Regions from separate parts of the Shewanella denitrificans OS217 genome, predicted to be linked through region 1. Evidence: predicted binding sites of a transcription regulator. Region 1 holds the regulator's gene; each other region holds the start of a gene.
What was found. Region 1 encodes sigma-54, which starts transcription at its own class of promoters, with help from an activator protein. Its sites were predicted from a motif close to GTTGGCACGNNNNTNGNNT; they were not measured.

Region 1 (2,210 bases):
ATAAAAAAAATAATCCAACAGCTCAAGAGTCGCGGCCTTGGCGTATTGATTACCGATCATAATGTCAGGGAAACCTTGGATGTTTGCGAACGCGCTTATATCGTCAGCCACGGCAATTTGATTGCCGAAGGCACACCTGCTGAAATCTTAGATAATCAGCAGGTTCGGGCAGTGTACTTAGGCGAACAATTCAAGCTATAGTTAATTAAAATGACGTTCAGGGGCACAGATAATGCTCCACCAAGATCTGTCGCACTCATGGAATAGACACTAGGGATATGCGGTAAATGAAAGCGTCACTCCAACTTAAAATGGGTCAACATCTGACTATGACCCCTCAGCTGCAACAGGCGATTCGCCTGCTGCAACTTTCTTCATTGGAGCTACAGCAAGAAATTCAACAAGCCCTTGAGTCCAATCCCTTATTGGAACTAGAAGACGAGTTCTCACAAGAAAAACCCCCTAAAAAAGATGACATCCAAGGTGATACCGATTTCAGCGACAATAGCCAAGTCAGCGTCGAGAAAGACACCTCCTCTGTGGACACAGCAGAATCCTTAACCAAGGAATCCATGCCCGATGAGTTACCCATGGATACCACCTGGGATGAAGTCTTCACCGCAGCGCCCAATTCAGGTTCAGCCAGTGGTGGCAGTTTCGATGATATGCCCTTTCAAGGGGAAACCACCGAAGGCTTATACGAGCATCTAGAGTGGCAAAAAAATCTCACCCCCTTCTCTGAAACCGATCGGGCCATCGCCACCGCCATCATAGATGCCATCGATGAGCGCGGTTATCTCACTCAGTCCACCCAAGATATTCTCGAAGCCATGGGCAACAGCGATGTTGAACTGGATGAAGTCGAAGCCGTATTAAAACGAGTACAGCATTTCGACCCTGTGGGCATAGCCGCGAGAGACCTGCGGGAGTGTTTGTTGATCCAGTTGGCCCAATATGCCGCCGACGTGCCTCATTTAAACAATGCACGTATGCTCATCGATGAGTATTTAGACTTGATCGCAGGCCGCGATTTTAGATTGTTAATGCGTAAAACTCGCCTTAAAGAAGACGAACTCAGGGACGCCATCGCCTTAATCCAATCCTTAAATCCAAGGCCTGGGCTTATTGTGGCCCATAATGAAGATGAATACGTGATCCCTGATGTGACTGTACTCAAGAAGAATGGCCGCTGGATGGTTGAGCTCAATCCCGATTGTATGCCAAAAATCAGCGTGAATCAGCAGTATGCCGCTATGGCTCGCAGCAGCAAGAGCCAAGTCGATAGCCAATTTATTCGTGGTAATTTGCAAGAGGCCAAATGGTTTATTAAAAGCTTAGAGAGCCGTAACGATACCTTGCTCAAAGTGGCTAATTGCATAGTTCAATATCAACAAGGGTTCTTCGAGTTTGGTGAAGAAGCAATGAAACCTATGGTTCTCAATGACATAGCAGAAGCCGTTGAGATGCATGAGTCGACCATTTCTCGTGTTACCACCCAAAAATACATGCACACCCCCAAAGGCTTGTTTGAACTCAAGTACTTCTTTTCAAGCCATGTGAGTACCGATGATGGGGGTGAATGCTCATCTACCGCAATCCGCGCTTTCATTAAAAAGCTGGTTGCCGCAGAAAACCAGAAAAAGCCATTAAGCGATAGCAAAATGGCTCAACTTCTGGCGGAACAGGGGATTAATGTTGCCCGTCGTACGATAGCAAAATATCGTGAAGCAATGCTCATCCCCCCCTCAAACCAACGTAAGAGTTTATAACCTACTAGGCTATTGGAGGATGTGTAATGCAGATCAATGTAACTGGGCACCATATAGAGATAACCGAATCACTGCGCGAATACATTAGCGGCAAATTTTCTAAACTTGAACGCCACTACGATCAGATCAATAATGTCCATGTGGTGCTAAATGTTGAGAAATTACAGCAAATTGCTGAAGCAAGAATTAGCTTAAGTGGTACAGAAGTGTTCGCAACATCAGAGCATGCCGACATGTACGCTGCCATAGACATCCTGATCGATAAACTCGATCGCCAGGTCATTAAACACAAAGAGAAGTTAACAAAACACTAACAATGGAACTTTGTAGCATACTGCAGCCGGAATGCACCACCTGTGCCACACCGGGCAGTAAGAAAAAGGTACTGGAACTCATCAGCGAACTTGTCGCTGCCCAGTACCCACCCCTCTCTGCGCAAGC
Region 2 (2,210 bases), 1.9 Mb from region 1:
TAGTCCAAGTGGAATTGGAGCGAGGAAAACCTCGTAATCCTTTTATTAATGCTGGCGCCTTGATCATCGCCGATTTACTTCAAAGCCGTCTCGGTGCGCCCAAACAACGCATGCTTGAAATTGTACGGCAACTGAGTTGTAACCCAAAAATTGGATACGACAAGGTGGTGGCAGATTCTGAATATCAATTCAGTGCCCGTAATGCCGCCATTGCTTACTTGATGAAATCCTTTGGCAACTTTGATGGTGATGTGGATACTGTGCTTAAAAGCTATTTCCATTACTGCGCCCTTAAGATGAATTGCGCTGACCTTTCTAAAGCCATGTTCTACCTTGCAAATCGCGGAAAAACGCTAACTGGCGAGCAACTGGTGACCCCCATTCAAACGAGGCAGCTCAATGCCTTGCTAGCCACATCGGGTTTATACGATGGTGCAGGGGAGTTTGCTTATCGTGTCGGCATGCCGGGTAAGAGCGGTGTGGGCGGCGGGATCATCGCCGTGATCCCAGGCGACATGTCTATCTGTGCTTGGTCGCCAGCGTTGGATGCCAATGGTAACTCGTTAGCGGGTACAGCCATGTTAGAGTTACTCAGCCAAAAGCTTGGCCGTTCAATTTTCTAGCCCTTCTTATTGCCTGCTAGCCTTTATATAGACGATGGATAGCCATTACAGTCCCAACTTGAGATCCATTTGATTGGTAAAATAGTGAAAGTGGAAGAGTTAAATAAGCTAAAAATTGGTTTATTTAACTCATGGAGGGATGCCTAGTTTGTGGGCTTTATCTGAAATCTTCATGAAAACATATAGCTTTCATAGCGTTACTGTTTTGGCATGACTTGTGCTTATCTAGTGTATTAACAAATAGCAATTAACCGTTCACAGCCACGCTTGTCAATGCCAGCCTTAGCATTGTTAGACAGGGTGTTGTAACAAGCATTGAATAAAGGATGATGATAATGAAACTAACAAGCTTAAAAAACCGAGCCCTTATTACTGGCACTTTATGTTCTTCGTTATTAGCGATGAGCATAGCGACGCCTGTGATGGCGAAGATGTCCTTGAATAATGAACAGTGCAATGTATCTCTTAATTACGATGTGACAGTAGAGCCTAAAAAGTTACTGGTAAGTGCTAACGGGGTTGAGCAGTATCGCGTCGAATTAGACCAGCTTTATGTCCAAGGCCAGTCTGTGAAACTCACTCCTAAGCAGAGCCAAGCCTTACAGCATTATTCAGATTCGATATTAACCCAAGTTCCAGAAGTTATCGCACTGGTATCTGAAGTCATGGTTATCGTGGATCAGTCTGTTACTACTGCGCTATCTCCTATTCTTGGTGAGCAGGCAAGTGTGCATTTAGACAAGATGATGCAAAGCATACAAGCCAAAGTCGATACTCTCGCTTACCGTCAAGGTGACAAGTTTTATCTTGGTGCCACTGAGTCTTCCATCGAAGACACTTTTAATGAAGAATTTGAACAAGAAATTGAACAAATGGTGATGAGCTCACTAGGCAGCATAATGATGTCCATAGGCAGCCAAATTTTATCTTCAGAAGGTGGCACATTTGAAGAAAAAATGAATGCCTTCTCAGCCAAGATGGACAATGTGGGTGATGAAATTGAGTTGCAAGTCGAGTCTCAAACTAAAAGTTTAGAGGCAAGGGCCGACAAGCTATGCAGTAATTTTGAAGGCCTTATGGTGCAAGAGAAAAACCTTCACCAACAAATCCCACAATTGTCGCCTTATGTCATTGCTAGTAACAATAGCGCGAAAAAGTAACTCAATGCTGTAGCTGTAATACCCTTTAGCTTTCCTCCCTGCATGCTTGCATGCCCTTAGTCCCACAGGTATTTTTACCCATTTGACTTTCCCTCCGTTTGCTTAGGCACACGGAGGGCTTTTTTTTGTTTGCATTTCTTTGTTCGTATTTATAAATTGTCAATTATAAATATAGAGCAATTGCTGGTTTATTTGATATACTCCCTGCCAAATTACAGTCTGAGCTAATATTCCTAACTGCCTAATTTTATATCACTTGGTTAGGAGGCTAGGTATTGTGAGTCTTGACGACTTTATTGTGCGACAGCACAACAAGTCTAAGGGGTTAACTGACTCACAATCCGGTTTGAGTTACTGACAAGACTGTCGAAGATTATTCATGTCGTACATAGCTTAAGGCGACTTACATGTTAGAACTGCTAGAACC
Region 3 (2,210 bases), 1.6 Mb from region 1:
TTAGAACCAGGTATAGGATTCACTTGACCGTTTGCACCATATTTCCCTTTACGTGGCCCAAGGAGCAAGACCCCAGCAATAGCCGCTGCCGCCCCAGCCATATGTACTATTCCGCTACCAGCAAAGTCCACAAAACCCGCTTGAGATAAGAAGCCGCCGCCCCAGGTCCAATAGCCTTCGATGGGATAGATAACCCCTGTCATCACTACTGAGAAGACTAAGAAAGCCCATAATTTCATCCGCTCGGCCACCGCACCTGACACGATAGACATGGCTGTCGCCACAAACACTACCTGGAAGAAAAAGTCTGACTCTAAGGCATGATCCGCATCAGCTGCTTGGGTGCCAATAAGGCTGCCGATAGAAGGTAACCAGCCCCCTTCTTCATTACCAACATACATCAAGTTATACCCCAACAGCAGATACATGATGCAAGCAATAGAATAAAGACAGACGTTTTTGGTGAGAATTTCGGTGGTGTTTTTCGAGCGCACCAGTCCCGCCTCTAGCATGGCGAAACCTGCCGCCATCCACATGACTAACGCCCCTGAGACTAAAAAATAGAAGGTGTCTAATGCAAAACGCAGCTCAGTGACTGTTAAGCCCAACTTAGTTAATTCTTCCATAGCTACCTCTTATAATGCTTCGTTATCGAGTTCGCCGGTGCGAATACGCACCACTTGCTCAAGCTCTGTCACAAAAATTTTTCCATCACCAATTTTTCCTGTGCGCGCTGCAGCTATGATGGCCTCGACCAAAAACTCAACCTGCTCTTCTTTGATGGCAATATCTAATTTGACCTTAGGTAAAAAATCCACCTGATACTCGGCGCCGCGATAAAGCTCGGTATGGCCTTTTTGACGACCAAAGCCTTTCACTTCAGTGACAGTCATGCCTTCAACGCCAATGCCAGCGATGGCTTCGCGTACGTCGTCTAATTTGAATGGCTTAATAATCGCACTCACAAGTTTCATCCTGCCCCCTAAAATCCCAATTGTTTATAAATTGAATCCGAAATGTTAGATTATTAATTCAAGCTTCGAGCCAACAAGGTAAGTATTTGTATTAATTTAATAATTTATAAATAACATGAAAAATGAATGGCGTATTGCACCAATAAGGTGCGATAGTTAACACTTGTAAGCATCAGAGTGCACCTAAGTGGCGCATCTCAGATTAGGGCTAAGGAGCATGCCAACGTGCCAACTCGAGGCGCTGGCCAGCTGATGTTTCAAGATGAGTAAGTGGGAAGATAAAAAGGAGAAAAGAAAAGGGATGCTAAGCGCATCCCTTTAAGTTGATCAATACTTGTTACTGTACGTCACTCGCTTAGCTGCGACGACGAAGACCAAAACCTGCAAGCATCATCAGGACTAAGTAACCTAGGCTACCACCACTGCGTTTGACGACTTCTGGTTTTGGCTCTGGCTCAGGAGTGACCACTGGCGCTGGGTAGCTTAACGCTACAATCACAGGATCGTGATCTGAAGCAGAAAACGCATTATCAGACTTCAATAAATCACCAGTAAATTTGCTTGGGTATTCGAATAGCGTCGACTCAACAGAGTTGATATGCCAATCTTCTATGCCCACGACTTTTGCCGCAAGACTCGCGTTACCTAACGCATGATCAAGATTGCCTAATTCACCATTATAGCTGTAAGAATAAGTACTTACGCCATGAGCTTTGGTGTTTAAATTAATTAGACCATAGCCTTTTTCAATCTTAGTGCCTTCTTTTTCATAGATCTTACCGTTTAAGGTAGTCCAAGAGGCTGTAACGATATCGCGATCAGATTGACTTGCATCATAATCGGTTAACACACGAAGCGGATCTTCCATGCCATAGGCATTTAAGTCACCAATGACCAGCAAATCACCTTCGACATCTTTGAGTGACTCACCCAATACTTTTGCAGCAGAAACGCGGAACTCGTTACACTTACCTTGCATGTCAGCGGGATCTGACTTGTCTTCAAAGCTCACCCAATCCTCTAAACAGCCTGAACCTTTAGACTTAAAGTGGTTAACCACGACAGTTAACTTTTTATCTTGAATAGAAAAGGTTTGCGCGAGGCTGTGACGTTGATATGCATCATTACCCGTATTAGTTTCAACCTTGCCAGCTTTCTCACGAGTCGCAACGCCTTCTGCAGCGTGTTGTTCTGGAGTAATAATCACCTTGGCAGGGCTGGCTAAACTCACGGTTT
Region 4 (2,210 bases), 990 kb from region 1:
ATGGTCATAGGCTCCTCCGCTCGACTGCTGACCTTTTTCTCCTCGACCACCATCGCCCTGAGACACTTGGCTGTCAGTCAATTGCATTCCTTCTTGAGCTAATAAATCACGTAATTTGGGCAGGGCTTGTTCAATCAAATCCTTAGTTTGTGAATGAACCACTTGAAATTGCACCTGAGTCTGATCGCCCTGTACACTAATTTTCACTAGCATATGCCCAAGTTCTGGGGGATCTAAGCGAATTTCTGCTTGCTGTATGCCCTTGCTTACCATGGTAACTAATTGCTGCTGCATCACAGGAGAGAACTTTTTGATCATCTCCTGCATTTGTATGGCGCCTTCACTGCCTTGCCTTAGAGATAACTGAAATTGTGGCACTTCACTCTTATGTGCAGGTGTTAAACTCGACTGATTCTGCAATGCTTTTAAGCTGGCGTTGTTATCAACTCGATTGTCTGCTGAGTTGCCATCGAGCTCAGCAACCGCCATTGCTGAACTTATCCCTTGATTTAATTCAAACTTTCTCGCCATTTGCGTATCTAAAGTGACATTGAATTCCGCTTTTGCTAAATCTGCTTTAGGAGCATCAAGGTTAGCAGCATCGACTTTCGCCGCCTCTATTTTGGCTAGCTCTGCGGCGGCGAGCTTAGCATCAGTCACGCCAGACGATTTCTCACTGCCTAATATATGCAGTTTATCGTTAGGTAACACGCCAACTTGTAATTTATCATTGGGGATCATCTGAGCAGCAAACTCATCATTCTCAGTCCCTAGTGACTCACCTTCTGTGGCAGACGTATTTACAGCTGCGCTAGCCATTTCTTGTAGCCACGCAAGAATGTTTTGCGGTAATGCGATTGGGTCTATGGAATTAGCCGCTGCGGCCGTATTATAACTTTCCACCAAAGCCGCGAGCTCTTCAGCTGAAAGCTGAGCCAATGATTCGACATCTTGCTGTGCAAAAACAGCTAATGCCAATTGCTCATCATTTGAAAGTTGCGATAAAAAATTATCCGCTGGGACTTCAACATCAATCTTTATGCTGTCTTCTATCTCTGCAAGCTCTGGCGGCAAATCATTGCCGACACTTGCTTGACTTTGATCATAGGTATGACTCACGCCCGTTAAATCGATTTGAGCCAAGATAAGCTCGAGATCAACTGCTGACTCATCTTCTGAAATGATGTCACTCTGAGCCGATGAAAAGGCGGCACGAACGTCTACAGCATGATTCCCTGAATCGTATTTACGCTGTGTAAAACCTTCATTATCAAGGTTAGAGACTTGATTTAATGCAGTTAAAAATGCATCTGAGCCCGAACTTGAGGATAACTCGGCTGAAGCTGACTTGCCCATTTTAGCGCTTGAACCCAGTAAAATATTGCTCATTTGTTCCATGGTTATCTCCAAACATGCGTTATCGACTTGGCACAGGGGATTTGATTATTAATTGCAAATGAGTGCCACGAATATAACAAAGCAATTATAGTGCCAAACTGAATATCAAACTGAATTCACCAACAAAACTCCCAAACCTCTTCTATTCAAGCACCTTAACAATTAATGCCTTGGCTTTTTACGGATAAACTGCTGCATGGCAAATTCGTCAGACATTTTTTGTTCACGAACATTTTCAATATGCGCCCGCTTGAGCGCTTTTTGTTCTAACAACATTTCTACCGCTTTTCTTTTTTGCTGCTTTTCTTGCCAATTATGTTGGCGGTAAAGCACTTGTGTTTCCGCATCTTTAACGGCATTGACTTGCTGAGTAATGGCATTATCCACTTGCTTGATGAACTGATGAAACTGCGAGTAGTGGTTCGCACTTAAGGTTTGACCTTGGTGCTGTGACATTTGCTTCATATAATCGAGGCGATAATTATTCAGCACATCCAATTGTGCTTGGTATTTTTGCCTGTCTGATTGAGTAGACTTAAGCTGTAAAGCCGCTTTTTCTTCCGCCTCACAAGCCAGTTTAAGTACAGTAAACAGCGGGTCATTTTGCATAGATAAACACTCAAATGTGGATTACTAAGCCAAAGCCGAATTGCCAATATCTTGACACCTGTTACATCAGGCTAAACCTGACACTGGGCGGCGATTTGGCTCATCATCAATTGGCTGTCATCGAAACTAATGGCTTCTTTAAACCCTTGACGCAAAAATGCATTCATCGCAGGCTGCAATCGAATGGCATTATCGATGCGCGG

Region 2: SDEN_RS14005 (YggN family protein) is a predicted target of sigma-54. The motif match lies at 828-846, and genes of this name have one in related genera.
Region 3: glnK (P-II family nitrogen regulator) is a predicted target of sigma-54. The motif match lies at 1,031-1,049, and genes of this name have one in related genera.
Region 4: SDEN_RS19765 (flagellar hook-length control protein FliK) is a predicted target of sigma-54. The motif match lies at 1,478-1,496, and genes of this name have one in related genera.

The regions. Positions count from the first base shown of each region.
Region 1 is NC_007954.1:560,246-562,455, reverse strand. It holds gene lptB (LPS export ABC transporter ATP-binding protein) at 1-201, shown strand, start outside; gene SDEN_RS02575 (RNA polymerase factor sigma-54) at 288-1,769, shown strand; gene hpf (ribosome hibernation promoting factor) at 1,796-2,083, shown strand; gene ptsN (PTS IIA-like nitrogen regulatory protein PtsN) at 2,086-2,210, shown strand, end outside.
Region 2 is NC_007954.1:3,227,099-3,229,308, reverse strand. It holds gene glsB (glutaminase B) at 1-623, shown strand, start outside; gene SDEN_RS14005 (YggN family protein) at 959-1,783, shown strand; gene SDEN_RS14000 (LysR family transcriptional regulator) at 2,191-2,210, shown strand, end outside.
Region 3 is NC_007954.1:3,467,436-3,469,645, forward strand. It holds gene SDEN_RS15090 (ammonium transporter) at 1-626, opposite strand, end outside; gene glnK (P-II family nitrogen regulator) at 636-974, opposite strand; gene exeM (extracellular exonuclease ExeM) at 1,330-2,210, opposite strand, start outside.
Region 4 is NC_007954.1:1,549,966-1,552,175, reverse strand. It holds gene SDEN_RS19765 (flagellar hook-length control protein FliK) at 1-1,398, opposite strand, end outside; gene fliJ (flagellar export protein FliJ) at 1,561-2,007, opposite strand; gene fliI (flagellar protein export ATPase FliI) at 2,079-2,210, opposite strand, start outside.